3 regions of the Streptomyces sp. NBC_01317 genome follow, and region 3 is predicted to be linked to each of the others. Evidence: riboswitches for the same ligand, from Rfam matches in the RefSeq annotation. Region 3 holds a riboswitch; each other region holds the start of a gene.
What was found. Region 3 has a riboswitch for cyclic di-AMP ahead of OG349_RS04955 (M23 family metallopeptidase). Riboswitches for the same ligand answer to the same signal wherever they lie in the genome.
Positions count from the first base shown of each region.

Region 1: another riboswitch for cyclic di-AMP. It lies ahead of OG349_RS22285 (transglycosylase family protein); the one in region 3 lies ahead of OG349_RS04955 (M23 family metallopeptidase).
Region 2: another riboswitch for cyclic di-AMP. It lies ahead of OG349_RS19520 (M23 family metallopeptidase); the one in region 3 lies ahead of OG349_RS04955 (M23 family metallopeptidase).

Region 1 is NZ_CP108393.1:5,133,872-5,143,587, forward strand. Features, by position in the region: gene OG349_RS22270 (nucleoside triphosphate pyrophosphohydrolase) at 1-400, shown strand, start outside; gene OG349_RS22275 (cytochrome P450 family protein) at 443-1,684, shown strand; gene OG349_RS22280 (transglycosylase family protein) at 1,866-2,855, shown strand; cyclic di-AMP (ydaO/yuaA leader) riboswitch at 3,166-3,361, shown strand; gene OG349_RS22285 (transglycosylase family protein) at 3,366-4,049, shown strand; gene eno (phosphopyruvate hydratase) at 4,348-5,634, shown strand; gene OG349_RS22295 (FtsB family cell division protein) at 5,761-6,234, shown strand; gene OG349_RS22300 (DUF501 domain-containing protein) at 6,274-6,855, shown strand; gene OG349_RS22305 (Ppx/GppA phosphatase family protein) at 6,852-7,826, shown strand; gene OG349_RS22310 (NAD(P)/FAD-dependent oxidoreductase) at 8,146-9,531, shown strand.
Region 2 is NZ_CP108393.1:4,515,138-4,524,853, reverse strand. Features, by position in the region: gene trmB (tRNA (guanosine(46)-N7)-methyltransferase TrmB) at 1-221, shown strand, start outside; gene OG349_RS19530 (PrsW family intramembrane metalloprotease) at 272-1,561, shown strand; gene OG349_RS19525 (aldo/keto reductase) at 1,774-2,718, opposite strand; gene OG349_RS19520 (M23 family metallopeptidase) at 2,834-3,892, opposite strand; cyclic di-AMP (ydaO/yuaA leader) riboswitch at 3,904-4,057, opposite strand; gene OG349_RS19515 (PP2C family protein-serine/threonine phosphatase) at 4,349-5,485, opposite strand; tRNA gene OG349_RS19510 (tRNA-Met) at 5,966-6,039, opposite strand; gene OG349_RS19505 (hypothetical protein) at 6,147-6,359, opposite strand; gene OG349_RS19500 (HAD family hydrolase) at 6,446-7,099, shown strand; gene OG349_RS19495 (hypothetical protein) at 7,149-7,361, opposite strand; tRNA gene OG349_RS19490 (tRNA-Lys) at 7,511-7,586, opposite strand; gene OG349_RS19485 (ATP-grasp domain-containing protein) at 7,757-8,638, shown strand; gene OG349_RS19480 (ATP-grasp domain-containing protein) at 8,730-9,452, shown strand; gene OG349_RS19475 (NUDIX hydrolase) at 9,484-9,716, opposite strand, start outside.
Region 3 is NZ_CP108393.1:1,156,674-1,166,389, forward strand. Features, by position in the region: gene OG349_RS04920 (STM4014 family protein) at 1-928, shown strand, start outside; gene OG349_RS04925 (STM4013/SEN3800 family hydrolase) at 1,002-1,814, shown strand; gene OG349_RS04930 (STM4012 family radical SAM protein) at 1,811-3,202, shown strand; gene OG349_RS04935 (STM4011 family radical SAM protein) at 3,211-4,131, shown strand; partial or broken gene OG349_RS04940 (GDSL-type esterase/lipase family protein) at 4,133-4,630, opposite strand; gene OG349_RS04945 (IS701 family transposase) at 4,652-6,034, opposite strand; partial or broken gene OG349_RS04950 (SGNH/GDSL hydrolase family protein) at 6,065-6,481, opposite strand; gene OG349_RS04955 (M23 family metallopeptidase) at 6,640-7,557, opposite strand; cyclic di-AMP (ydaO/yuaA leader) riboswitch at 7,560-7,723, opposite strand; gene OG349_RS04960 (tyrosine-protein phosphatase) at 8,098-8,910, shown strand; gene OG349_RS04965 (DUF6126 family protein) at 8,907-9,029, opposite strand; gene OG349_RS04970 (helix-turn-helix domain-containing protein) at 9,077-9,652, opposite strand.

The sequences.
Region 1 (9,716 bases), 4.0 Mb from region 3:
CGACGACATCGAGCCGTTCTCCATCGACGACGTCGCGGGCACGCTCGTGGACAAGCTCATCCACCGCCACCCCCATGTCTTCGGCGACGAGACCGCCGAGACCCCCGAGGACGTCAAGGCGCACTGGCTGCGGACCAAGGCGATCGAGAAGCAGCGCGATTCGGTCACGGACGGCGTCCCGCTGGGCCAGCCAGGACTCGCCCTGGCGGCCAAGCTCGCGGGCCGGGTCCGTACGGCGGGACTGGACGTCCCGCCCCCGGCGGGCGACGGCATCGGCTACCAACTGCTCGCCCTGGCCATGGAGGCGGAGCGCACCGGCACCGACCCGGAGACGGCCCTGCGCGCCGCCGCCCGCACGTACCGGGACGCGATCCGCGCGGCGGAGGGCCTCACCGAATAGCCCGTACGCACCGCCCCGACCACCCCCGATTACTGTCAGGGCATGTCCACCCCCGATGTGCCCGAGCTCTTCACCTGGGAGTTCGCCACCGACCCCTATCCCGCCTACGCCTGGCTGCGCGAGCACGCGCCCGTCTACCGGACCGAGCTGCCCAGCGGCGTGGAGGCCTGGCTCGTCACGCGGTACGCCGACGCCAAGCGGGCGCTCGCCGACCCCCGGCTCTCCAAGAACCCCGTCCACCACGCCGGGTCGGCGCACGCCAAGGGGAGGACGGGGATTCCGGGGGAGCGCAACGCCGAGCTGATGACCCATCTGCTGAACATCGACCCGCCGGACCACACCCGGCTGCGGCGGCTCGTGTCCAAGGCGTTCACCCCCCGCCGCGTGGCTCAATTCGCGCCACGCGTGCAGGAGCTGACGGACCGTCTCATCGACGGCTTCGCGGCGAAGGGCGAGGCGGACCTCATCCACGACTTCGCCTTCCCCCTCCCCATCTACGCGATCTGCGATCTGCTCGGGGTGCCACGCGAGGACCAGGACGACTTCCGGGACTGGGCCGGGATGATGATCCGCCACGGCGGCGGCCCGCGCGGCGGCGTCGCGCGGTCGGTCAAGAAGATGCGGAACTATCTCGCCGAACTCATCCACCGTAAGAGGGAGAACCCCGGCGACGACCTGATCTCCGACCTGATCCGGTCGAGCGACCACGGCGAGCACCTCACCGAGAACGAGGCCGCCGCGATGGCCTTCATCCTCCTCTTCGCCGGGTTCGAGACCACTGTCAACCTCATCGGGAACGGTATGTACGCGCTGCTGCGCCACCCGGAGCAGCGCGCGCTGCTCCAGGCGTCGCTCGACGCGGGGGAGAGCGGCCTGCTGGCGACCGGCGTCGAGGAACTGCTGCGGTACGACGGGCCGGTGGAGCTGGCGACGTGGCGGTACGCCACCGAGCCGCTGACGCTCGGCGGGCAGGCGGTCGCGACCGGCGATCCCGTCCTTGTTGTCCTCGCGGCGGCCGACCGGGACCCCGCGCGGTTCGAGGATCCGGACCGGCTGGATCTCGCACGGCGTGACAACCAGCATCTCGGTTACGGACACGGCATCCACTACTGCGTCGGGGCGCCGCTCGCCCGGCTGGAAGGACAGGCCGCGCTCGGCACGCTGCTGACACGCCTGCCCGACGTGCGACTTGCGGGAGATCCGGCTGATTTGCGGTGGCGGGGAGGGCTCATCATGCGTGGATTGCGCACACTTCCGGTGCAGTTCACGCCTTTGCCCAGCTGACTTACAGCCCTGAAATGGCTGACGGACCGTCAGGATTGTGACTTTCACGTGATCTCCCCTGCATCGACTTGTGACAAGCGTTCGAGTCCGGCTACCTTCACCGACAGCTCAGCAGCCACACGCTGTAGTCGATTTCACGTGTGACGCTCCCTGCGTCGTACGGCACACGGAAGGCAACCGCATGTCCGCGAACGGCCGACACCGTCGCCCCCGCCAGGCGCCCGCTCTCATCGTCGCGGCGGGGGTGACCGGCTCCGCGATCGCCATTCCCCTGCTCGGCGCCACCTCCGCCAGCGCGGCGGACGCCTCCACCTGGGACCGCGTCGCCGACTGCGAGAGCGGGGGCGCGTGGAGCGCGGACCTCGGCAACGCTTATTTCGGCGGACTCCAGATCGCCCAGGAGACCTGGGACGACTTCGGCGGCGGGGACTACGCGACCCGCCCCGACCTCGCCAGCCGCTCGCAGCAGATAGCGGTCGCCGAGAAGATCCTCGACGCCCAGGGCCCGTCGGCGTGGGCCAGCTGCGCGCCCGTCGCCGGACTCCTGAAGAACACGGAGGAGCCCCAGGTCGACCCCGGAGCGGCTCCCGGGACGGTCGAGGAGTCCGCGAGCCCGGAGGCGTCCACCGACTCCGGCGGCGAGTCGGACACGGATCGGGCGGAAGGCTCCGACACCACCCCGACCAGCCCCGACAGCACCCCCTCCGGCAGCGCGAGGAGCGCGGGCGGCGAACGGGACGGCGGTGACGGTACGGAGAGCGGCGCCACGGACGCGGGCACCCCGAGGCCTTCCCGCTCGGCCACCCCCTCCTCCGGAGCCACCACGGACACCGTCAAGGGCAAGCACCGCGGCGGCGCGGCCCCCGAGGACCCGGCGAGCCCCGGCGCGACCGGCCTCACGCCGGACAACTCGGGCGAAGAGCGTGAATCCGGGCGTCACGCCTCCCGAGGTGACGGGGTGACACGTGACGCGGAAGGCGTGACGGCCGACGTCGCCGGCACCCCCGACGGCGAATACGTCGTCCGCCCCGGTGACTGTCTGTGGCGTATCGCGGACGAGAACGGCGTCGAGGGCGGCTGGTCCGCGCTCTACGAGGCGAACAAGGACGCGCTCGGCTCCGACCCCGACGTCATCCTGCCTGGCCAGACCGTTGATCTCAGCGTGAAGTAGGGGCAGTTGACGGTCCGCCCCCGGTCCGCCCCCGGTCCGCTTCCGGGGGCGGTTGGAGACCCTATGTCCACTTCTGCGCAAGTGAGACAAGGGTCTCTTTGTCTCAACAGGGGACCTTTGGCCCCCAGGTGGCACGTTTTCGGCCCTCACCTGCGAAAACACGGACGGAACACAGGGGAGTTCGGGCGATTTTTCCCTGATCGGGCTCTTTGGACATCGGGTGGACCTGTGTCTACGGTCTGAACCGCTCGCACCGCGGGCCCCGTCGACCGTCACGCCGAATCCTGCCGTCGGTCGGGGGGAGTAGTCGTCGCGTCAAGCGCCGAAGGCAGGAGCGGGGGACCCACAGGTTAGGTGCCGGCCCCGGCCGTCGAGAGACGTCCGGCGACCGGCTCGGGGTGAAGCCGCGTACAGCGAGGGCCGGGAGGCCCCTGTTGGCACGCGGCCGGGCAACTCACTTGGCCCGAACCCGACAGCTGACCTCGCAGGCGTCGGTGAGGAGATAGCTTCATGCTGCGTTCCAAGGCCAAGCACCGCCGTCCGTCCAAGGCCGTCCGTTACGCCACGCTCGCCGGGGTGACCGGTGCCGCCGTCGCGGTCCCGCTGCTGGGCGCCACGTCCGCCTCCGCCGCGACCACCGCCGAGTGGGACCAGGTCGCCGCGTGCGAGTCCGGCGGCAACTGGTCCATCAACACCGGCAACGGCTTCTACGGCGGCCTCCAGTTCACCCCGTCCACCTGGGCCGCGTACGGCGGCACCGCCTACGCCGCCCGCGCCGACCAGGCCTCCAAGTCCCAGCAGATAGCCGTCGCCGAGAAGGTCCTCGCGGGCCAGGGCAAGGGCGCGTGGCCGAGCTGTGGTGTGGGCCTCTCCGGCGCCTCGAACGACTCCGCCCCGGCCGCCCCGTCGCAGCCGGCCGAGCAGCCCGCCGCGCAGCCGCAGCAGTCCGCGCCGCAGCAGCAGTCCGCGCCGTCCACGCGCAGCGCCGAGCAGCCGGCCTCGCGCGGTGCGAGCCGTCCCACCACGATCAAGAAGGGTGACGGCGAGTACAAGGTCAAGTCCGGCGACACCCTGTCGAAGATCGCCGCCGGTCACCACGTCAAGGGTGGCTGGAAGAAGCTGTTCGACCTGAACAAGGACATCGTCACCGACGCGGACGTGATCTTCCCGGGCCAGCAGCTCCACCTGAGCTGAGCCCGGCGGGCTTGAGCCGAGCCGCCCGGTGAGCTGATCCGCTCTCCCCCGGGGCCGTCCGTCCCCCCTCGTGGCCCCACCCCGGACCACCCCGGCCCCGCGCGTTCTTCCCCCGTACGCGCGCGGGCCGGGGTTTCCACGTTCCGGCCGCGGGCCCGTTCGCCCCCGTGTCATCAGGATGACGTCTTCATTTCGTCCCAGCGGGCGGGCACCGGCCTGCCGACGGCCCGGGGCCGGTTAGGCTCGTGTCGCGCGGCCGAGCGGCCCCGCACCCAAAGCGTCACATCCCATGAAGGAGATGCTCGTGCCGTCCATCGACGTCGTCGTAGCCCGGGAAATCCTCGACTCCCGAGGCAACCCCACGGTCGAGGTCGAGGTCGGCCTCGACGACGGCAGCACCGGCCGTGCTGCTGTCCCCTCCGGTGCCTCCACCGGTGCGTTCGAGGCCCTTGAACTCCGCGACGGTGACCCCAACCGTTACCAGGGCAAGGGTGTCGAGAAGGCCGTCCTCGCCGTCATCGAGCAGATCGGCCCGGAGCTGGTCGGGTACGACGCCACCGAGCAGCGCCTCATCGACCAGGCGATGTTCGACCTGGACGCCACCCCGGACAAGTCGTCGCTCGGCGCCAACGCCATCCTCGGCGTCTCCCTCGCCGTCGCGCACGCCGCCTCCGAGGCCTCCGACCTGCCGCTCTTCCGCTACCTCGGCGGCCCGAACGCGCACCTGCTGCCCGTTCCGATGATGAACATCCTGAACGGCGGCTCGCACGCCGACTCGAACGTGGACATCCAGGAGTTCATGATCGCCCCGATCGGCGCGGAGTCCTTCTCCGAGGCCCTGCGCTGGGGCGCCGAGGTCTACCACACGCTCAAGCGCGTCCTGAAGGACAAGGGCCTGTCGACCGGCCTCGGCGACGAGGGCGGCTTCGCGCCGAACCTGGACTCCAACCGCGCCGCGCTCGACCTCATCCTCGAAGCCATCAAGGAGGCCGGTTACGCGCCGGGCCGCGACATCGCGCTCGCGCTCGACGTCGCCGCGTCCGAGTTCTACAAGGACGGAAAGTACGAGTTCGAGGGCAAGTCCCGCTCCGCCGCCGAGCTGACCGAGTACTACGAGGAGCTCGTCGCCTCCTACCCGCTGGTCTCCATCGAGGACCCGCTGTACGAGGACGACTGGGCCGGCTGGAAGGTCCTCACCGACAAGCTGGGCTCCAAGGTCCAGATCGTCGGCGACGACCTCTTCGTCACCAACCCCGAGCGCCTCGCCCGCGGCATCGAGGAGGGCTCCGCCAACGCCCTGCTCGTCAAGGTCAACCAGATCGGCTCGCTCACCGAGACGCTGGACGCCGTCGAGCTGGCCCAGCGCAGCGGCTTCAAGTGCATGATGTCCCACCGCTCCGGCGAGACCGAGGACGTCACCATCGCCGACCTCGCCGTCGCCACCAACTGCGGCCAGATCAAGACCGGCGCGCCCGCCCGCTCGGAGCGCGTGGCCAAGTACAACCAGCTGCTGCGCATCGAGGAGATCCTCGACGACGCCGCGGTGTACGCCGGCCGCAGCGCGTTCCCCCGCTTCAAGGGCTGACCGCGCCGCCCGGCGCCCTCCGACCGCGCCGGTCGGCAGGCGCCGACCAGCCCGTCGTCCGTACGTCCCCGTCCCCGGTCCCGTACCGTGTCCGGGGACGTACGTACGTGACAGGGGAGGCGGACCATGGCCGGGAACCGGGACCGGTTCTCCACCGCGACCAGGCTGCGGGTGCTCGGAGAGCAGACCGCGGCCCGTGTCTACCGCTCGCAGAACCGCCGCCAGGCCCGCCGCTCCCGGCTCACCGGACGCGCGGCCTTCCTCGCCCTCGTCGTCTGCACGCTGGTCGTCGCGCTCGCCTATCCGATGCGGCAGTACGTGTCGCAGCAGAACGAGATCGCCGACCAGGAGAGGCTCTCGCGCGAGGCGCGGCAGCGGGTGGAGGAGCTGCGCGACGAGAAGGCGCGTCTCCAGGACGACGCCTACATCGAGCGGCTGGCCCGCGAGCATCTCCACTACCTGATGCCGGGGGACACCGGCTACACGATGATCGACCCGGACGCGGCGCGCCAGGAACGCGAGGACCAGGGCGCGGCCGACCGCCCCTGGTACTCGAACGTGCTGGACAGTGTGGACAACGCGGACCGCCCGGACACGTAACACCGGACACGTCACACTCGACGCAGAACCTAGGCAGGCATGGACACGCCCCCTCCGCAGACCGAACGCACCGAGCCCACCGAGGCGGACGTCGCGGCTTTCAAGGAACAGCTGGGCCGCCCGCCCCGCGGGCTGCGGGCCATCGCGCACCGCTGTCCCTGCGGACAGCCGGACGTGGTCGAGACCGCCCCGCGGCTCCCCGACGGCACGCCCTTCCCGACGACGTACTACCTGACCTGCCCGCGCGCGGCCTCGGCCATCGGCACGCTGGAGGCGAACGGCGTCATGAAGGAGATGTCCGAGCGCCTCGCGACCGATCCCGGGCTGGCCGCCGCGTACCGCAAGGCCCATGAGGACTACCTGGCGCGCCGGGACGCCATCGAGGTCCTGGAGGGCTTCCCCAGCGCCGGTGGCATGCCGGACCGGGTGAAGTGCCTGCACGTCCTGGTCGGCCACTCGCTGGCGGCGGGCCCCGGCGTGAACCCGCTGGGGGACGAGGCGCTGGCGATGCTGCCGGAGTGGTGGCGCAAGGGCCCGTGCGTGACGCCGTGCGGGGCCACCCCGGGAGACGACCGGCCCACCGCCGAGGACAGCCGGCCCAGCGACGGGAGTCCCGCGTGACCAGGGTCGCGGCCATCGACTGCGGTACGAACTCGATCCGCCTGCTCGTCGCGGACATCGATCCCGGTACGGGCGAACTCACCGACCTGGACCGGCGGATGAGGATCGTCCGGCTGGGCCAGGGCGTGGACAGGACCGGCCGGCTCGCCCCCGAGGCGCTGGAGCGCACCTTCGCCGCCTGCCGTGAGTACGCGGCCGTCGTCGCGGAGCACGCGGTGGAGAGGGTCCGCTTCGTGGCGACCTCCGCCTCGCGCGACGCCGAGAACCGCGACGACTTCGTCCGCGGGGTCCTGGACATCCTGGGTGTCGAGCCCGAGGTCGTCACGGGCGACGAGGAGGCGGCCCTCTCCTTCACCGGCGCCACGAACGAGCTGGAGGTCCGGGACAGCTGCCTGGTCGTGGACATCGGCGGCGGCTCGACGGAGTTCGTCGTCGGCGACGACCGGGTCAGGGCGGGACGGTCCGTGGACATCGGCTGCGTACGGCTGACCGAGCGGCACCTCCTGCACGACGGCGTCCTCAGCGACCCGCCCACGGCCGCCGAGGTGGCCGCGATGAGGGCCGACATCGAGGCGGCCCTGGACCTGGCGGGGGAGAGCGTCCCGCTGGAGGAGCCGCGCACGCTGGTGGGGCTCGCCGGTTCGGTGACCACGGTCGCCGGGATCGCGCTGGACCTGCCCGCGTACGACTCCGCCGCGATCCACCGCTCCCGTATCCCCTTCGCGCGGGTGAAGGAGATCACCGAGCGCCTTCTCCGCGCCACGCACGACGAGCGGGCGGCGATCCCGGTGATGCACGAGGGCCGGGTCGACGTGATCGGCGCGGGCTCCCTGATCCTCCTGGTGATCATGGAAAGGACCGGCGCGACGGAGGTCGTCGTGAGCGAGCACGACATCCTCGACGGCATCGCCCACGGCGTCGCGGCGGACGTCCGGGGAGCCGCGCGGAGAGGCCCGCGAGAAACTTCGTGAAGTTCTTCACAAGGAAAACGGCTCGCTTGGGCGCTCTTCGTGTTCCGTAGGGCCGTCCGGTGGCCGAACAGGGTCCCCGGACCTCAATGCGACACAGTTCCGGGGGCGTTACACGCGCATGAACCCGAGGGGTGGTCCACTCCGTGTAAGAGGGAGAGGGGCAGCTCACGGGGGGTGAACAAGGCCTCACTCACCCCTCCGGTACGGTGCCGGAAAAGGGCCTCCCGGTAAGGCGGCCGCGCAGTGTAGCACGGGGTACCCAACACCTTGTGAAGGGGCTCACGAGCACCCCCTCCGAGGGGGGTGGATACTCGATGGCATGAGCACCACGGAGCGTCCCAGGATCCTCGTTGTAGGCGGTGGGTACGTAGGCCTGTACGCAGCTCGTCGCATTCTGAAGAAGATGCGCTACGGGGAGGCGACCGTCACGGTTGTCGACCCTCGCTCGTACATGACGTACCAGCCCTTCCTCCCCGAAGCTGCCGCCGGCAGCATCTCGCCCCGGCATGTCGTCGTCCCGTTGCGACGCGTGCTGCCCAAGGCGGAGGTGCTCACCGGCCGGGTCACGACCATCGACCAGGACCGCAAGGTCGCCACGGTCGCGCCGCTCGTCGGCGAGGCCTACGAGCTGCCCTTCGACTACCTGGTCGTCGCGCTCGGCGCGGTCTCCCGTACCTTCCCGATCCCCGGCCTCGCCGAGCAGGGCATCGGCATGAAGGGCATCGAGGAGGCCATCGGCCTGCGCAACCATGTGCTGGAGCAGCTGGACAAGGCCGACTCGACCACCGACGAGGAGGTCCGCCGCAAGGCGCTGACCTTCGTCTTCGTGGGCGGCGGCTTCGCCGGCGCGGAGACCATCGGTGAGGTCGAGGACCTGGCCCGCGACGCGGCCAAGTACTACTCGAACGTCACGCGCGAGGACATGCGGTTCGTCCTCGTCGACGTCGCCGACAAGATCCTCCCCGAGGTCGGCCCGAAGCTGGGCACGTGGGGCAAGGAGCACCTTGAGGGCCGCGGCGTCGAGATCTACCTCAAGACCGGCATGGACTCCTGCGTCGACGGTCATGTGGTGCTCAACAACGGCCTGGAGGTCGACTCCAACACGATCGTCTGGACGGCCGGCGTCAAGCCGAACCCGGCGCTCGCCCGCTACGGTCTCCCGCTCGGCCCCCGCGGCCACGTGGACACCAGCGAGAAGCTCCAGGTCCAGGGCACCGACTACATCTGGGCCGCCGGCGACAACGCGCAGGTCCCGGACATCGCCGCCCGCAAGGCCGGCGTGGAGAACGCCTGGTGCCCGCCGAACGCGCAGCACGCGCTCCGGCAGGCCAAGGTCCTCGGCGACAACGTGATGTCCGGCATGCGCGGCTTCCCGCAGAAGGACTACAGCCACGCCAACAAGGGCGCGGTCGCCGGTCTGGGCCTGCACAAGGGCGTCGCGATGATCGTCGCCGGCAAGGTGAAGATCAAGTTCAAGGGCCGGCTGGCCTGGTACATGCACCGTGGCTACCACGGCATGGCGATGCCGACCTGGAACCGCAAGATCCGGGTCTTCGCCGACTGGACGCTCGCGATGTTCCTCAAGCGCGAGGTCGTCTCGCTGGGCGCCATGGAGACGCCGCGCGAGGAGTTCTACGAGGCCGCGAAGCCGGCCCCGGCGGCCGCTGCCCCGCAGCCCGCGCAGGAGAAGGCCAAGGCCTCCTGACCGGCGGCGCCGGTACGACTGCGACCCGGTGAAGGGCCGCCCGCCATCCGTGGTGCGGGCGGCCCTTCACCGTGTCCTGGCCCGGTCCGGTCGGTACGTGCCCCGCCCCTGACCGGTGGGTCACCCCGCCCCGGCCGGGTACAACCGGAACAAAGTGCATGGTGAATGCAGGTATTTTGCCTTCT
Region 2 (9,716 bases), 3.4 Mb from region 3:
AGATGCTGGAGCTTCTCACGGCCCACCCCGGCTTCGAGAACACCCAGGAGGACGGCGGTTACGCGCCGCGCCCCGCGTACCGGCCGCTGACCCGGTTCGAGGGCCAGGGGCTCGACAAGGGGCACGCGGTGCACGACGTGTTGTTCCGCCGGGCGCCCGCGCCCGCTCCGGCAGTGCAGCCCGCTCCCGCACCCCAACTCCCCCCGGGTGACGCGGAGTAGTCGATCAGGCACCGTCGCCAGACGCCGGTGCCGCTGGTTAGGGTCGACAGGTGTCAGCACCGCCCCCGCAGTCCCCCGCGCCCGACGGCGGGCCCGCCCTGCCGCGCCGCGTGTTCTGGCGCCGCCGTACGTTCTGGGCCCACCGGGCGGTCAGAGCGACGGCGGTGATCACCACACTCGCGCTGTGCGGCCTGGTGATCCTCCTGCTCGTCCGCGACCAGACCGGCACCGAGGGCTTCCTCGTCGGCCTCGGCCTCGCCGTCCTGCCCGTACCGCTGCTCATGACGGTCTTCCGCTGGCTGGACCGGGTCGAGCCCGGCCCGTGGCGCAACCTGCTGTTCTCGTTCGCCTGGGGCGCCTGCGCCGCCGCCCTGGTGGCCATCCTCGCCAACTCCCTGGCCACGCGCTGGATCGCCAACGCGACCGCCGACCCACGGGGCGCGGAGTCCCTCGGCGCCACGGTGATAGCGCCGGTCGTCGAGGAGAGCGCGAAGGCCGGCGCGATCCTGCTGATCTTCCTGTTCCGCAGAAGGGAGTTCACCGGGCTGGTGGACGGCGTGGTGGTCGCGGGCTTCTCCGCCACCGGCTTCGCGTTCACCGAGAACATCCTCTACCTAGGCAACGCCTTCGGCGAGGACCAGTACACCGGCGGCTCCGGCCTCACCTCCATGACCGTCGCCACCTTCGTCGTACGCATCCTGCTGTCGCCCTTCGCCCACCCGCTCTTCACCGTGCTGACGGGCATCGGCTTCGGGCTGGCGGCGGCGACACCCCGTCACCACAGGCTGCGCAGAAGGGTGTTGCCGCTGCTGGGCCTGGCGGTGGCGATGGGCCTGCACGCGCTGTGGAACGGCTCGACATCGCTCTTCGGCCCCTACGGCTTCTACCTGGTCTACGCCGCGTTCATGGTCCCGGTCCTCGGGCTGGTCACCTGGCTGGCGATCTGGAGCAGGCAGCGCGAACTGCGCACGATCTCCGCCGAGTTGCCCGCGTACTCCGCCGCCGGCTGGCTGGTCCCCGCCGCGCCGCTCGCGCTCTCCTCGATGCGGGCGCGCACGACGGCGCGGGACTTCGCGGGCCGTACGTACGGGGCGCGGGCGGCCAGGGCCGTCGGGGAGTACGAGGCGTTCGCGACGTCGTTGGCCTTCCTGCGGCACCGGGCCGAGCGGGAGGCCGGCGCGCCCGACTTCGCCGAGCGGGAGCGGGAGTTGCTGCACCATCTGTGGCAGCGCAGGGGGATCGCGGGGCCCGCGCTCACGTACGCGGCGCGGGCCACGGGCCGGGTACGGGTGCCGCCGCCGTACATCGACTACGACGGCTACAACCCGTACCGCGACTGACAACTCCCCCTACGCGCTGTGCCGTCCCTTTCGGACCTAGGGCGTGTCCGCAAAGTGGGGTCGTCCGCCCGGAGGGCGGGGCTCGCGGGGTCTGGTGCGTGCGATCGCAAGGCGGAGGACCCACCCCGTACTGGATGTACGGGGTGGGTCCGACAACGCCGCTAGCGCGCGTGCCAGACCCCGCGAGCCAGGCCCCACTTTGCGGACACGCCCTAGGCGGATGCGGCGGTCAGGTCCGCCAACTCCTCCGCCGTCAGCTCCAGTCCGGTCGCCGCCAGCAGTACGGGCAGCTGCTCGACGGTCCGCGCGGACGCCAGGGGCGCCACCACGGTCGGCTGCGCCGCCAGCCACGCCAGCGCGACGGTGCCGACCTCGACGCCACGGGCCCCGGCGACCCGGTCCAGCGCGGCGAGCACGGCCAGGCCCCGCCCGGTCTCCAGGTGCGCGCCCGCCCCCGCCGCGCGCGGGCTGTCGACCGTCGTCCCGGCGCGGTACTTGCCCGTGAGGAAGCCCGCCGCGAGAGACGAGTACGGCACGGTCGACAGCCCGTGCTCGGCCACGAGGTCCTGGAGCGGGCCCTCGTACGTGTCGCGGGAGACCAGGTTGTAGCGCGGCTGGAGGACTTCGTACCGGGCCAGCCCCTCGCTCTCGGAGAAGGCGAGGGAGGCGGCGAGGCGCTCGGTGCTGAGGTTGGAGGCGGCTATCGCCCGGACCTTGCCGTCCTTCACCAGCTGGTCGAGCGCGGTGATGATCTCCTCGACCGGCACCTCGGGATCGTCGAAGTGCGTGTAGTAGAGGTCGATGTAGTCCGTACGCAGCCGGCGCAGCGACTCCTCGGCCGCACCCTTGATCGTGGCCGCCCGCAGGCCCTTGAACTGCGGGTGGGCGCCGACCTTGGTCGCCACGACCACCTCGGAGCGGTTGCCGCGCGCGGCGATCCAGTTGCCGAGGACGGTCTCCGACTCGCCGCCCTGGTGGCCGGGGGCCCAGGAGGAGTACGTGTCGGCGGTGTCCACGAAGTTGCCGCCGACGGCGGCGTATCCGTCCAGGACGGCGAAGGACTCGGCCTCGTCGGACGTCCAGCCGAAGACGTTGCCGCCGAGGGAGAGGGGGAAGACCCGGAGGTCGGAGGAGCCGAGGGTGAGCAGATCTGTCATGAACTGCCCCAACGACGCGGGGGCCGGACGCTATTCCGGCCCGAGTCGACGACGCCGGGGCCGGGGGCTGCTCCGCCACCCCCGGCGCGCGATCGATCCGCTACGGGTCGAGGCCCTACGGGTTGAGGCCCTTGCTCTGGAGCCAGCCCATCGGGTCGATGTCCGTGCCGCCTGGGGCGTGGACCTCCAGGTGCAGGTGCGGGCCCGTCACGTTGCCGGTCGCGCCCACGCGGCCGATGACCTCGCCCGTGGAGACCTTCTGGCCGGCGGTGACGGTCATCGAGGACTGGTGGCAGAACCACAGTTCCGTACCGTCGTCGAGCTCCAGCACCGTGCGGTAGCCGTACGAGCCGGACCAGCCGGCCGACTGGACCGTGCCGCTGTGGACCGCCTTGATCGGCGTGCCGGTCGGGGCCGCGAAGTCCAGCCCGGTGTGGTAGCCGGAGGACCACATGGAGCCGGCCTGGCCGAAGGTGGAGGTGATCGTGTACGAGACGACGGGGAGGGTGTAGCTCTCGGCCAGCTTGGCCAGGCGCTCCTTCTCGGCCTTGGCGGCCGCCTTGGCCTTGGCCTCGGCCTCCGCCTTGTCCTTCGCGGCCTGGATCTTCTTCTCGGCCTCGGTCTGGCGCTTCTCGGCGTCCGCCGCGGCCTTCTCGGCCGCCGCCGCCTGCTCGGCCGCCTTGGTCGTGGCGTCGGCCTCGGCCTGCTGCGCCTCGGCCTGCTGGAGGATCCGGGCGCGCAGCGCCTCGCCGGCGTCGGTGGCGCCCGACTGGAAGTCCGCGGTGGTCATGCCCGCCGTGGTCAGCGGGTCGGTGGCGAGCGCGCTCGGCTTGGCCTCTTCCGTACCCAGGGAACCCACGCCCGGCAGCGACTTGGCGGCCGGAAGGTTGTCCGTGATGGCATCGGGCAGGGATATGGAGACGGCGGGCTTGTCCTGCGCGGTGGCGATGCCGCCCGCACCGACGGCGGCGAGGACGCCGACGCCGAGGACCGTGGAACTGCGGGCCAGTCCGCGCTGCTTGGCGACGCGGTGCCTGCCTCGTACGGGGGGAAGCAGGGAGTCCTCGGTGGGATTCCACTCCCCCCAGGTCCGGTCCGCTTCGGTGCCGAACCTCGGCGGTTCGAAGGTTTCCGTTTCGAAGGGGGCTTCGAGGGCAGGCTTGTTGGACGCCACTGGGGCGCGCTCCTTTCCTTCCTTCTCGCCTACCGGGTTAGCTGACGGGTTCGGAGCAGGAAGGTCTCCTACGGGTGCTCTCGCGGCACAAGGCAGCAAGAAGCTCCCGATTCACCCCAATTGGTGGTTCCCCGGTTCCCTTGCGGGATTCGGCGCGTGCGGCACGGCGCCGTCCTGACGACGGCTGGGACGACCGCGCTGCGTTATCGAACGTTAATAGAGACATGGGCTTTATTCCAAGCTGTTCCGGATGATCGTTAACGAATTCGCAACGGACGTACCGGGACACATCGAGGCGCAAGCGGGCGAGTTGATCGTCTCCGGTGGCCACTGCGGTGGTCAAAGGTTTCTGACGGGTGATCAGGCGTTGTGCGGAGCGGTACGCGGCGCTCACGCAGCGTGCTGAACGGGCGGGGGGGGCGGGTGTCGGGCGTCGGGCGTCGGGCGTCGGGCGACCTAGGGCACGACCGGCATCGTCCTGCGCCGTTCCGGCTGCCCCTGGACGGGCCGGCTGACCGCCAGCAGCGCCATGTCGTCCGTGTTACCGCCCCCCGTGTGCACGCGTACGTCCCCGATGAGCGCGTCCAGCATCTCGTCCGGCCCCGGGAAGATCCGCCCGGACAGCCGCTCGCGCGCGTCGTAGAAGACACCCTTCGCGTTGCGCGCCTCGGACAGGCCGTCCGTGTAGAAGAGCAGGGTCGCCCCCGGCGGGAACGGCTCCTCGTCCGCGCGGTCCGGCCACGCGCCCAGCTCGCTCATCCCGAGCGGCAGCGCGTGGTCGCCGGGCGCCAGCATCACCACCACGCCGTCCGCGTGGGTCAGCAGCGGCTCGGGGTGGCCGCGGTTGACCAGCCGTACCACCGCCTCGTCGTTCGGGATCTCGGCCAGCACGGCCGTGGTGAAGCCCTCGAAGACGTCGATCCCGTCCCGCCGCGTCCCCTCGCGCGTGAGGGCACGTTCCAGCCGCTGCGCGACCCCCTCCAGCGAAGCCTCCTGCTCGGCGGCCTCCCGGAACGCCCCGATGACCACCGCCACCGCCTCGACCGCCTCCAGGCCCTTCCCCCGTACGTCCCCGACCACCAGACGCACCCCGTACGGCGTGTCCTGCACGGCGAACAGGTCCCCGCCGATGAACGCCCCCTCCTGCGCCGCCTCGTACCGCGCGGCGATGTGCAGCCCGCCGATCCGGTCGGCGGGTCTGGGCAGCACGGCGCGCTGCGCCGTCTCGGCGATGATCCGGGCGGACGCGAGGCGCTCGCCGCTCAGGCGCACCACCCGGTTGATGCCGAGCGCGAGGACGGACACGGTGAGGACCGTCAGCAGCTCGGTGATGGCGTCGGCGCTCCCGACGTTGCCGTCGAGGAGGCGCAGGACCAGTTCGGTGCAGAGGGCGGCGACGCCGGTGAACAGGGTGCCCAGGGGGGTGAAGAACGGGGCCGCGACCAGGGGGGCGGAGCAGAAGAAGGGCGAGGCGGTGAAGCGGGTGGGGGTGGCGGAGTCGAAGATCACTCCGACGACGATCACCAGCGCGGGCAGGTAGCGGACGACCCTGCGTCCGATACGGCCGGGCTCGGCGCTCACGCCCCGGTCGATGAAGCCGCCGTCCGGGATGCGGCCGCCGGTGGCCGCGACCGGGGTGCTGCCGGTACCGCCGGAGGGGTCGAAGCCGCCTTCGAAGCGGGTACCGAAGCCGGTGGTGGGGCCGGGCGGCCGGGGCGTACCGGCGGCGGGGCGCGCACCGCCGGAGCCAGAGCCCGAGCCACCGCTGCCCTTCCCCGGCCTTCTCAGCCCCGGCTTCCTCAGCTTCCCCACCTGTGGTCTCCTGCCCGGTCCGGCTTCGGCTGCGGACGGTACCGCGCTCACCTCAGGCTGGTCGCCGCCGCGCCGGGCGGCGAGTCGCCATCGACCGAGTGGGCTACGGACCGATCGCTCCACCACTGCCCCTTCACCGTACGCGCACCGTACGCGGCGGTCCGCGCGGAGGCGTCACCGCACGCGGGGAGGCCGGAAGCGACCGCGGCGTACGCCGAAGGCCCGGATCCACTGGGAATCCGGGCCTTCGGTCCTACTGAGTAGCGGGGGCAGGATTTGAACCTACGACCTCTGGGTTATGAGCCCAGCGAGCTACCGAGCTGCTCCACCCCGCGTCGGTAAACCTGACTCTACGCCATCCAGACCAAGATCATTCCCATTTACGGCCGCCCCGCGCGGCGCCCCGCCCGCCGGGCCCTCGCCGCCCCACGCCGGACAGGCCCTATGCCGCTTCCACCACATCGGCCCGCACGGCGGCGGCCCACTCCACGAGAAGCCGCTGGTAGCGCTCCTGCTCGGCGGCCGACAGCGCGCCACCGGCGCGCGTCCACAGGGCGCGGATCTCCACATTGACCACGGCGGCGGAACGCGCGGGAGCGCCGGCGGGAGCGCCGGTACCGGAGGACGCGGACGAGTCGAACGATGAAGCGGACATGGAGGTAAGGCTACGGGGGGCCACTGACAATCGGCAGAGCGTGTCCCCCCAACCGCCACTCACCAGCGCCTAGGGTGGCACCGGTGATTGAAACCATCGTGTTCGACGTCGGCGAGACCCTCGTACGCGACGACCGGCAGTGGGCCTCCTGGGCCGACTGGCTGGGCGTCCCCCGGCACACGATCTCCGCCCTGGTCGGTGTCGTGACAGCGCAGAACAGGGACGGCAACGACGCCCTGCGGCTGATCAAACCCGGCATGGACATCGGCGAGGCGTACCGCGCCAGGGAGACGGCGGGACGCGGCGAGCACCTCGACGAGTCGGACCTCTACCCGGACGTACGGCCCGCCCTCGCCGCGTTACGGGCGCTCGGCGTCCGGGTCGTCCTCGCCGGGAACCAGACCGTACGGGCCCTGGAATTGCTGCGGCGCCTCGACCTCCCGGCCGACCTCGTCACCGGATCGGGCGACTGGGAGGCCGCCAAACCGACCCGGGAGTTCTTCGCCCGCGTCGTGGAGGCGGCCCAGGCCCCTCCCGAACGGACGCTGTACGTGGGGGACCATCCCGCGTACGACCTGTTCCCCGCCCAGCTGGAGGGCCTGCGCACGGCTCATCTGCGGCGCGGCCCGTGGGGCTACCGGTGGGCGGACGACCCGGAGGTGGTCGCGGCGGCGGACTGGCGGGTCGACAACCTGACGCAGCTGACCCCGATCGTGCGGGCGGCGCGCGAGAAGGGGTGAGGGGAGAGGGAGCGGCTCACCCCCGACCCCCCGCGAAGGACGGGTCACCTCACCCCGCCGCGTACTCGTGCGCCTGACCGCCCTGCCACTCCACCCAGGTGGGATCGTCGAGGAGATCCCACGCGTCGGGCAGGCCGGCCAGGCGCAGGAACTCGACCAGATGGTCGTCCGAGTGGGCGAGCCCCATGATGCGCCCGCGGACGGTGACCCGACGGCCGCCTGTCCCGGACGCCCGGTGTACGACGATCGGTATGTCATTCATACGGCCAAGAGTGCGACGATCTCGCCCCGACCGCAGCATCTGGCGGCCACTTCTTTTCCGGCCCCGGCCCCGGCCCCGGCCCCGGACAAACCCACCCCGACCGCCCCCCTGGACCCGGACGCGGGCGGAGGGGGGCGGGGGGCGAGAGGTGGTGGGCCGTGTGGGACTCGAACCCACAACCAACGGATTAAAAGTCCGCTGCTCTGCCAATTGAGCTAACGGCCCCGTGGGCCGACGGCCCCGGCGCGACATCCCCGAACCAGCAGAGCATAGCCAGCGGCGGGGCTGGTGCGTGGCCGGGGAACCGCGAGGCGGATCATGACCTCTGTAGTGTCACAGCGTTTTCGGCCACGATGCTCGGTCGTCTCGGTCGTCCGGGGTTACGGGGAAGCTCGATGAGACTCTGCTTTCTGGTGGAGGAGCAGTACCGCTACGACGGCATGCCCGTCGAGGTGATCGCCCAACTCGTCGCGTGGGGGCACCGGGTGGACGTCCTGCGCCCCGGCAGTGCGCTGCTGCCGCTGTCCGATGTCGTACGGGCGGGCAGTCACGACGCCTGGGTGCTGAAGACAGTGTCGGGCGGTCCCGGCCTGTCTCTCCTGGAGGCCGCGGCCCGGGCCGGGCTGACAACGGTCAACGACGCGAGGGCGATACGGGGAGTCAGGGACAAGGCGGTAGCGGCGGCGATCGGCCACGACCGGGGCCTTCCCCTGCCGATGACGTACGCCGCGTCACACCCGGATGCACTCGCCGAGATCCCCTCCTCCGCCTACCCGTTGGTGGTCAAGCCGGCCGACGGAAGCTCGGGCCGGGCGGTACGGCTGGTGGCGTCGCCGGATCGAATGGCCGAGATACGGGGGGAGTTGGCCGGGGAGGGCATGCTCATAGCGCAGCCGTACGTACCGAACTCGGGAACCGACCTCAAGGTGTACTGCGTCGGCGGCGAGTTGTACGCCACCGAGCGCAACTCCCCGCTCCACCCGGACCGCGCGACCAAGGAACGGCGCGTGCCGCTCTCCTCGGAAGTGGCCGGAATCGTGTCAGAGGTCGGAGCGGTCTACGGACTCGACCTGTACGGCGTGGACGTCCTCCTGGGCCCGGACGGCCCGGTGGTGGTCGACGTGAACGACTTCCCGAGCTTCCGCCAAGTACCGGACGCGGCGGCGAGGGTGGGCAGGGCGATCCTGAACCTGGCGCGCAGGGACAGCCCGTCCGTACCCCCACCCCTCCCACCCCACCAGACTCCCGTCCCGGCCGTGGCGGGGGACGGCAGATGAGCAACCGCCGATGAAGATCTGCTTCCTGACCCCGAACCCGGACCACCCACTCCTGGCAGCGACAGAAAAACTCCTGAAACCGACCCACGAGGTGACACACGTAAACCCCACCCACCCCCCGCACCCCACCGCGGCCCCCCTGGCGGACGTCTACCTACTGAAGTCCAGAACACCCCAGGCACTGGCCCTGGCCCGCTCGTTCGAGGAGCGCGGCGCGAGGGTGCTCAACCCGGCGGCGGCGACGGAACTGTGCCAGGACCGCAAGGCGATGGCGGACCTGGCCCTACGGGCAGGCCTCCCCTTCGCCCGAACCCACACCCCGGGCACCCTGACCGACCTGACATCCCTGCCGACGCTCCCCCTCCCCCACCCCTTGGTGGTGAAGAGCCGCCACAGCCGCCGAGAGGACCTGGTAGCCCGGGCCGACATCCCCGCACAGCTACGCGCCCTGGCGGCCCAGTGGCCGGAAGAACCAGTAGTGATCCAGGAGTTCACCCCGAACAGCGGCTGGGACCACAAACTCTGGGTGATAGCCGACAAGGTCTTCGCCACCCACCGCCGCTCAGAACTCGCCACCACCCCCACGCCCCCACCCCCACCCCCGCTCACCCCCACCGACCTCCCCCAGACCTGGCTCACCCTGGTCCGTACAGTCGGCAAGGTCTTCGCCCTGGACGTATACGGAGTGGACATCATCACCACCCCCACAGGCGCCCCCCTGATCGTCGACATCAACGCGTTCCCCGGCATAAGAAACCAACCAGGCGCCCCAGAAGCCCTCGCGACCCTGACACTCCGCGCGGCGGAAGGCTGACCGCCATGAACCGACGACCTACCGGGGCGGGTCAGCCCAGATAGGGGTAGGTGCCGGCAAGGTAGTCGCCGATCTGCTGTCGCATGCTGGGGTGGATGTCGTACTGGTCGAGGTCCGCGGGCCGGACGAAGCGGACGCCGTCGGCCTCGTCGTTGATGGTGGGCTCGCCTCCGACCGGCCGGCCGATATAGGTGTTCTCGTACTGCTGGCGGATCTCGCCGTCGCTGTAGGCGACGATGTGGTGCGGGTTGGTGTAGACGCCCA
Region 3 (9,716 bases):
CGGGGCGGGTGACCCCACCAGGGTGGAGGGCACGGCCCGTTGGTACGGACGCTTCACGGCCGCCGCCCACACGCTGGCGCGCGAGGCGGTCGCGGCCGGAGCCGCCGTCCTGGACGATCCCGGTGAGCTGGCGGTCCTCTTCGACAAGCGGCTCTGTCACGGTGTGCTGGACCGCGCCGGGGTGCCCGTCCCGCTCTCCCCCACCTCAGGACCCACCGCGCCCGCCGTGTCCGGCTGGGCCGACGTGCGGGCCCGGATGGCGGAGGCCGGGCTGCGGCGCGCCTTCGTCAAACTGGCCCACGGCTCGTCGGCGTCCGGCGTCCTGGCCGTCGAGACGGCCGGCCCTGGCCGGGTCCGTGCCACCACCTCGGTCGAACGCGATGCCGGGGGACGGCTGTTCAACTCGCTCCGGGTGCGGTCCTACACCACCGAACGCGAGGTGGCGGCGATTGTCGACACCCTCGCACCCGACGGTCTGCACATCGAGCGGTGGCTCCCCAAGGCCGGGCAGTACGGCCGGGCGGCCGACCTGCGGGTCGTCGTGGTCGCGGGCCGCGCCACCCACGCGGTGGTACGGACCAGCCGCTCGCCCATGACCAATCTGCACCTCGGCGGCACCAGGGGCGATCTTGACGCCGCCCGCGCCGCGATGTCCGCGGCGGGCAGCGGTTTCGGCGAAGCGCTCTCGATCTGCGAGCAGGCCGCCGCCTGCTTCCCCGGCACCCACTGCGTCGGGGTCGACCTGCTGCCCTTCGCCGGCTGGCGGCGCTTCGCGGTCGGCGAGGTGAACGCCTTCGGCGATCTCCTGCCCCGCCTGACCGGGCTGCCGGGGAGCGGCGCCGAGGGCCTGGACACGTACGGGGCGCAGGTCGCCGCCCTGGCGGACGCCCCCGGGGTACGGGGAGGGCGGGACCGTGTCGGCGCCTGACATGCACCTCGATGGGAACAGTGACCTGAGCCCCGACATGAATCCCCACCTCGACCCCGACGTGAATCCCGACATGAACGACGTCGTGGGCCGGGACGACCTGCTCCTCGTCACCCTCGACACCCTGCGCTTCGACGTGGCGCAAGAGCTGGCCGCGGCGGGCCGGATCCCGCATCTCGCGCGCCACCTCCCCGCCGGGCGCTGGGAGAAGAGGCACGCGCCGGGCAGTTTCACCTATGCCTCGCACCAGGCGATGTTCGCCGGGTTCCTGCCCACCCCCGCGTCCCCCGGCCCGCACCCACGGCTGTTCGCCGCGCGCTTCGCGGGCAGTGAGTCCACCGCGGGCCGGACCTTCGTCTTCGACACCCCGGACCTGGTCTCGGGCCTGGCCGCCGCCGGCTACCGCACGGTGTGCGTGGGCGGGGTCGGGTTCTTCAACCGGCGGGGCGCGCTCGGTTCGGTCCTCCCCGGCCTGTTCCAGGAGAGTCACTGGGAGCCGGAGTTCGGCGTGCCCTCCCCCACCTCGTTCGAGGCGCAGGCCGCCCGGGCGGAGGAGGTGGTCGCGGCCCTGCCGGCCGAGCGGCGGCTGTTCCTGTTCGTGAACGTCGCGGCGCTGCACCAGCCCAACTGGTTCCATCTGCCCGGCGCCACCCGCGAGGCGGGCGACTCGCGCGCCACCCACGCGGCTGCCCTCGAATACGTCGACCGGCACATCGGGCGGCTCTTCGCCGCCGCGAGCAGCCGCCGCCGGTGCTTCACGATCGTCTGTTCCGACCACGGCACGGCGTACGGCGACGACGGCTGGACCGGACACCGGCTGGGCCACGACAGCGTCTGGACCGTGCCGTACGCCCATTTCTTCCTGGAACCGGGGGCCCTCTCATGACCGATCAGCACCGACTACCCGACCAGTACCCACCGACCGACCGGCACCGCCCTCGTCCGTACGAGAGTTACGTCTACGCCTACCCGCACAAGACGGCGTACCGCGAGCTTCCCGACCGCCCCGCACTGGCCGACGAATGGGCGGGCGAGCGCAAGGACGCGCTCTCCCTCTATCTCCACATCCCGTTCTGCGAGGTGCGGTGCGGCTTCTGCAATCTCTTCACGCGGATCGGCGCACCCGGCGAACTGACCACCCGTTACCTCGACGCGCTGGACCGGCAGGCGGTCGCCGTACGGGACGCGCTGGGCGACAGCGAGCCGCTGCGGTTCGCCGCCGCCGCGTTCGGCGGCGGCACCCCCACCTTCCTCGACGCGGGTGAGCTGGAGCGGCTGTGCGACATCGCGGAGAAGCGGACGGGCGCCGATCTGCGGGCTGTTCCGCTCTCGGTCGAGACGTCCCCGTCGACGGCCACCGCCGACCGGCTGGCCGTCCTCGCCGACCGGGGCGCCACCCGGCTGAGCATCGGCGTGCAGAGCTTCGTCGACGCGGAGGCGCGAGCGGCGGTGCGACCGCAGCGCCGCGCCGAGGTCGAGGCGGCGCTCGGCCGGATCAGGGACGCCCGGATCCCGGTCCTCAACATCGACCTGATCTACGGCATCGACGGCCAGACCGAGCGGTCCTGGCGCCATTCCCTGGACGCCGCGCTCGCCTGGCTCCCCGAGGAGCTGTATCTCTATCCGCTGTACGTGCGCCCGCTCACCGGCCTCGGCAGGACGGGCGGGGACGGTGGCCACCGGGAGACCGACAGCGCATGGGACGAGCGGCGGCTGCGCCTCTACCGGCAGGGCCGTGACCATCTCCTCGCCGAGGGGTACGAGCAGGTGTCGATGCGGATGTTCCGCCGGCCGGGGTCCCCCGCGCAGGGGCCGGACGACCACGCCTGCCAGACGGACGGCATGATCGGCCTGGGCTGCGGCGCCCGTTCGTACACCTCGCGGCTGCACTACTCCTTCGACTACGCGGTCGAGATGCGCGAGATCCGGACCATCATCGACACCTACACGGAGACCCAGGACTTCTCCCGCGCCCTGGTGGGCCACCGCATGGACGGCGACGGCGACGAGGCCCGCCGCCGCCACCTGCTCCAGTCGCTCCTCCAGGCCCAGGGCATGGAGACGGCCGACTACCGCGCGCGGTTCGGCAGCTGCCCCGCCGACGACTTCCCCGCAGAACTGGCCCGGTTCGAGGCGTACGGCTGGCTCGACGCCCGTACGGGCCCCGGCCTGCTGCGGCTCTCCCCCGAAGGGCTCGCGCACTCCGACGCCCTGGGCCCCGCGCTCTTCTCCCCCGCCGTACGGGCCGCCATGGCCGCGTACGCGGTGAAATGAGGCCCGCGATGGACCTGACGATCCTCTACCGCGGCCCCCTCGCGTCCTGCGACTACGACTGCCCCTACTGCCCGTTCGCCAAGCGGCGGGACAGCCGGGAGCAACTGCGCGCCGACCGGACCGCCCTCGCCCGGTTCGCCGCCTGGGCCTCGGAGCCCACGGACGACCGGCTGTCGGTGCTCTTCACCCCCTGGGGCGAGAGCCTGGTCCGGTCCTGGTACCGGCGCACGCTCACCGAGCTGTCCCATCTGCCGCACATCCGCCGGGTGGCCGTCCAGACGAACCTGAGCTGCCGCACCGACTGGCTGGCGGACGCCGATCCGGAGACGCTCGCCCTCTGGTGCACCTACCACCCGGGACAGACGCCGTACGACCGTTTCCTCGCCAAGTGCCGTGATCTGGCCGCCCGTGGCGTGCGGTTCAGCGTCGGCGTGGTCGGCCTGCCCGAACACCTGGAGCACGCGCGCCGGCTCCGCGCGGAGCTGCCGGAGCACGTCTATCTCTGGATCAACGCGGCCGAGGGGCACACGTACGGCGACGAGGAGGCCGCCCTATGGACGGACCTCGACCCGCTGTTCCCGTACAGCCGCCATCCGCACCGCTCGGCCGGACTGCCCTGCCGCACGGGCGAGTCGGTGATCTCCGTGGACGGCGACGGTACGGTACGGCGCTGCCACTTCGTCCGCGCCGAGCTGGGCAACCTGTACGACGGTTCGTACCGGGCGGCCCTCGGCCCCCGGGGCTGTCCGCTCGCCGTGTGCGACTGCCACATCGGCTATGTGCACCTGGAGACACTGCCGTTGTACGACGTGTTCGCGGGCGGGGTCCTGGAGCGCGTCCCGGCCGACCGCACCGCACAGGCCGCCCCCGTACCGGTGTCCCTGTCCATATCCCCGTCCCCCTCCCCCTCCCCCTCCCCCTCAAGGTGAATCAGCACTTGAGCGGCAGCAGATCAGGACGCTTGGCCGCCACGTGATCACCGGAGGACTCGCCGCGCAGCCGCCGCCCGATCCAGGGCACCAGATGCTCCCTGGCCCAGTGGATGTCGTCGCGCCGCACCTCGAACGTGCCGCGCGGCGCCTGCGGCGGCCACGGCTGGTCCGGGTCGGCGGGCACGTCGAGGCCGAGCACCTGCCCCGCGCGCAGCGCGACCCGGGTGTGACCCTCGGGTGACAGATGGAGGCGGTCGCTGTCCCAGGCCCGCCGGTCCTGGACGGACCTGAGCGACCACAGGTCGAGGACCGGGCAGTCGTACCGGTCGGCGATGGACCGGACATGCGCGGTGTACGTGGCGATCTTTCCGCGCAGATGCCGCAGCACCGGGACGTTCCTGGGGTCGAAGCCGGTGGTCACCATGACCGTGCCGACCGCGCAGGACAGGTCGGCGACGGCCCGCTCGAAGCGCTCGGCGACGTCGTCGGGGTCGGACACGGCAGCTGTAGTTCTTGATCACGGCTGGTCGTGGCGGCGGTGTCGTTGCTGGTGGCAGGCGGTTGCGACGGCTTGGTGATGGCGTCTCCAGGCGGTCCAGTGCAGGACGTGGTCACGGTCGCGGGCGGGTGGTGACAGCACGATGGCCCGCAGGAGACGGATGAGCTCGGGACAGGTCAGCGGGACGAGTCTGGGCTGCCGCTCGGAGCCATCATGGACAGCTGCGGCCGTGAGGGCGAGGACGGCGGCGGCGATCAGGGAGAACAGTGACCAGCGCATCCAGGAGTTCCAGCAGGTCACCTGGCCCTGGTCGAGTCCGGTGAAGCCCTTGGCGAGTTGGAAGGTCTCCTCGATCCGCCACCTCCGGCAGATCACTTCCACCAGCGTGCCGAGCGGGACGTCGCCGGGTGCCCAGCAGCGGAAGTAGGACACCTCGCCGGTGTAGCGGTGCCGCCGTGCGACCAGCACACTCGTGCCAGCCCCAGCCCCAGCCCCAGCCGCGTTCCCGTTTCCGTTCCCGTTCCCGTTCCCGCCGGGAGTGTCGTCGGGGCGGACCTCGAGCCAGGCCCAGTCGTACTCGCGGGTGCCCTTCGCGCCGTGCCCTGTCCGCCGGCGCAGCCATTGCTCGGGCCGCACCTTGTTGATCAGCTTGCGGGCCTCCCACCGGTGGCCGGCCCCGTCGGTGACCTGGTAGGTCGCGGCGATACCGACTGTGTAGCCCAGGCCCAACGCCCTTATTCCCCGGCGCAGTTCACGACCGCAGTACACCTCGTCGCCTGCGAACCATCGGGCATCGAGACCGGACGCGAGCACGCCGGTCACCATGGACAGCGCCTGCTGTGGTTTCGTCGCGAACACGACCTCCTCCGGGACCCCGGCCACCTCGCGGCGCTCCTCGTCCGCGGCCCAGTCCGCCGGGAGGTACAGGGCCCGGTCCACGATCACCTTCATGGTTGCGGTGACCGCCGCCAGATGCACCGCCACCTGGCACAGGCCGACGCCGCCGAGCGCACCGGAGTACTGCGGGCCGGCCCCCACGCAGTCTGTGGAGGACTTCGCATCCCCTGTCTCGTCGGCCACCAACACCACTTCCTGGCCCGCGAGTTCACCGGCCACCAGGCGGGCGATCTCCTCCCGTGCCCGTTCGTGGTCGAACCGGGCCCGGGAGAGCAGGTGCTGCAGCCGGTGCGGACCCGGGTGCCCCAGCGCCTGCCCGAGCGTCCAGCAGTTGCGCGTGTCCACCTCCATCAGCAGCCCCGCGACCAGCTCCGCCATAGTCGCTCGCGTCTCGCGCCGCGCGAAACAGCCCGCGACCGCAGCCATCGCCCTCCCGAACGTCTCGGCCCACGCCTGCTCGGCTATCGTGGCCTCCGCGGCCACCGTCTCTTGATACGTCGTCACAAACGTTCATGATCGCGGTGGCCGCACCCATGCCCGCACCCAGCCCCTCAGCGCGCTGACCAGCCCAGACGCCGGAACTACGGCTGCCGTGTCGGAGCCGGGCCGGATGATGTCGTTGCCGCCCGCGCAGAAGGTCACCAGGTCCGGGGCGAGTTCACGGGCCCGCGGAATCTGTTCCTCGACGATGTGGTCGAGCAGCCGGCCCCGTATCGCGAGATTCGCGTACCGGAAATCGCCGTGAACGGTGTCGGCGGCCTTTCCCTGCTCGTTCTTTTCCCCCTCGCCGGGCACCGGGAGTTGGTCCGCGAGCAGAACGGCGAGCCGGTCCGCCCAGCCCACATACGTCCCGTCAGGCCCCGGATCCCCCACGCCCTCCGTGAAACTGTCACCGAGCGCTGCGTACGACCCGAATGTGCCACGTCTTCTCGTTCTCGAATCGTCAGCCACAGCAGCACATCATTCACCCGGGGATGTGACCTACGCGACCGTAAGGAGAGATTGACGCAGGGTGAGATATGCCATCGGTCAAGTTTGGCCCAAACGGGAATAGCCCCGCCCGGCGAAAAGGAATCACCGGAGCGGGGCCGAAGAGAGCCCGGAAGGGATCAGATGACGACGCCCTGCTGGCGCAGGAAGGCCAGCGGGTCGACGTCCGAGCCGTAGTCGGGACCGGTACGGATCTCGAAGTGCAGGTGCGGGCCTGTCACGTTGCCGGTGGCGCCGGAGAGGCCCAGCTGCTGGCCCTCGCTGACGGTCTGTCCGGCGGAGACGGCGATCGAGGACAGGTGCGCGTACTGCGAGTACATCCCGTCCGCGTGCCGGATGACGACCTGGTTGCCGTACGAGCCGCCGTCACCGGCGCTCACGACGGTGCCCGCGCCGACGGCCTTCACCACGGTGCCCGAGGGCGCCAGGAAGTCCACGCCGGTGTGGTAGCCGCTCGACCAGTTGCTGCCCGAGGCGTGGTACGGCGTGCCGATGGCGATGCCGGAGACCGGCAGCGTGAAGGCGGACGCCTTCACGGCCGGGGCCGCCTTCTTCACGGGCGCGGCCTTCTTCACCGGCGCGGCCTTCTTGGGCGCGGTGCGCTCGGCGGAGCGGGATGCCGTGGTGGGGGCCTTGGCGCGGTCGGCCGCGGGGGCCTTGGCGCCGAGGGTCAGCGTCTGGCCGGGGTGGATCAGCGACGGGTCGGAGCCGATGACGCGCTTGTTGTCCGCGTAAAGCTTCTTCCAGCCGCCCGCGACCTTCTTCTTCTTGGCGATCTTCGACAGGGAGTCGCCGGAGACCACGCGGTAGGTCGCGGCGGTCCTGGCGGCGGCGGCCCGCGTCACGGACGCGGGAGCGGCGTGGACGGCGGACGTGGCGGACGCGGTGACGGATCCGGCGGCGGCGGCCGGTGCGGCGTGCGCCCCGGTGGCGCCGATGAGCGGAAGCACGACTGCGGCTCCGCCCGTTCCGGCCAGGACAAATCCGCGGGTGATCGGGTTGCTCTTGGGACGGCGGTGCTTACCCTTGGCGGGCATGGCGAATTCCTCTCCGGCGCCTACGAGGTGAGCTGTCGGGTTCGGGCTGGAGATGCCCGGTCGCGGTTGCCGCGCGACTTCACCCCGAGCCGTCCGCGGAAACGGAACGGCGTACTACCTGGGTCCCCCGCTCCTGCCACGCGTGGATGGTGGGTGGGTACGAATTCCGGGCGGCGGCAGGATTAGGCGTTCCGCTCGGATTGAGGGTGAACGTAAGCCGACGCGGACGGCCGGTACAAGCCACCGGTACCTCGCATTCGTGCACGCTCCGATATCTTCCGGCCTTTCCGGTCACCCTGCGTGGATATGCGATCTTCGCTTTCCTTCTGACAACGCAATTCCGTTTTCCGTCACCGCCACGCACCGTCACGGATATGATCCTGCTCACGAGCCGAGGACCATCTCCCCCTCGATCGGGGCAGGTTAGGCGCAATGCCTCAATACGGACAGATCTCACCAATTGCCCAAGGGCCCATGTCGTAGGGTCGCAGTCGACATCGTCGGCGAGCCGCGCCGACGGCAGACACGGAGGAGCAGCCCGTGACCCAGAATCTGCCGCACGTGCCACCGGTCGAGCCGGAGCTGACCGGGGTACGCAACTTCCGCGACGTGGGCGGGCTGCCGACCACGGACGGCAGGAAGGTCCGGTACGGGCGGCTCTACCGCAGCGGGCACCTCGCGGGGGCCACCCCGGCGGACGCCGCCCACCTCGCGTCGCTGGGCCTGCACACGGTCTTCGACTTCCGCAACGCGGCCGACGTACGCCTGGACGGGGAGGACATCGAGCTGCCCGGCGTACGGAACGTGAACATCCCGCTCACGGACCCGGCGGACGGCGCCGAGTTCTGGCGGATGGTCCGCGACGGCGACCTCGGCCAGCTGCGCTCGCTTCTCGCGGACGGGAAGGCGGTGGCCCGCATGATCGATTCGTACCGCACGATCATCAGGGACCGTACCGCCGAGCACAGCAGGGTCCTGCACGCGCTCGCCGACAACAACGTCCCCGCGCTGATGCACTGCGCGGCCGGCAAGGACCGCGCCGGCCTGTCCGTCGCGGTGTCGCTGCTCGCGGTCGGTGTGGAGCGGGACGCGATCGAGGAGGACTACCTCAAGTCGAACGAGCCGAGCCGCCGCTACAAGGTCCGCCGCAGCGACACCTCGCCCGCCGGGATGTCCGCGGAGGTGATGGAGCTGCTCGGTCCGCTCTTCGACGCGCGCGCCGCGTACCTCGAAGCGGCCTTCGACACGATCACGACCACCTGGGGCTCCACCGACCGCTACCTCTCCGAGGGCCTCGGGCTCTCCCCGGAGACCCGCGAAAGGCTGCGCGAGGGCCTGCTGGACGCGCCCTAGGAGCCGACGCTGAACAGCAGGTAGAGGAAGCCTGCGAAGAGGTGTCCCGCGATCAGGTAGGCGAAGAGGCGGATGACCAGCCCCCGGGGCAGGGTGCGGTTCTTCTTGTTCTCCGGCATGGCGTCGAACCTTTCTCGAAGGCTGTCGGTGGAGATCGGCGAGGCTGTCAGTGGAGATCGGCGGCGGGGCTCTGGAGCAGGGTGTGGACGAACAGCAGCTCGGTCCCGCCGGCGTCCGCGGCGGCGAGCCGGTGCGGGGTGAGCGAGTCGAAGTGCGCGCTGTCCCCGGGCCCGAGGAGGTGCACCGCGTCCCCGAGGCCCAGCCGCAGCCGCCCGCCGAGGACGTAGAGCCACTCCTCCCCGGGGTGCACGCGTACGAGATCGCCCTGCGCCCCGTACGGCACCACGACCCGCAGCGGCTGCATGGCCCGGCCGGAGCCGCCCGCGCGGTGGTACGTCCAGCCGTCGGCCTCGACCGGCTCCTGGCGCCCCGCGCGGATGACGGGATCACGTTCGGCGGGCGCCTCGCCGAGCAGGTCGGCGACCGTCGTGCCGTAGATGCGGGCCAGGGCCAGCAGCATCGGCAGCGAGGGCTGGCGCCGGCCGGTCTCCAGCCGGGAGAGGTGGGCGGGTGACAGACCCGCCCGCGCGGCGACGGTCTCCAGCGTGAGCCGGCGGTCGCGGCGCAGCTCGCGCAGGCGCGGCGCGACATCGGGGAGCGTTTCCGGCAGGGTGTCCGGCATGATGTCCGGCAGCGCGCCGGACCGGCCCGGAACCGCGTCCTCAGGCGTGTTCATGCCTCTATTG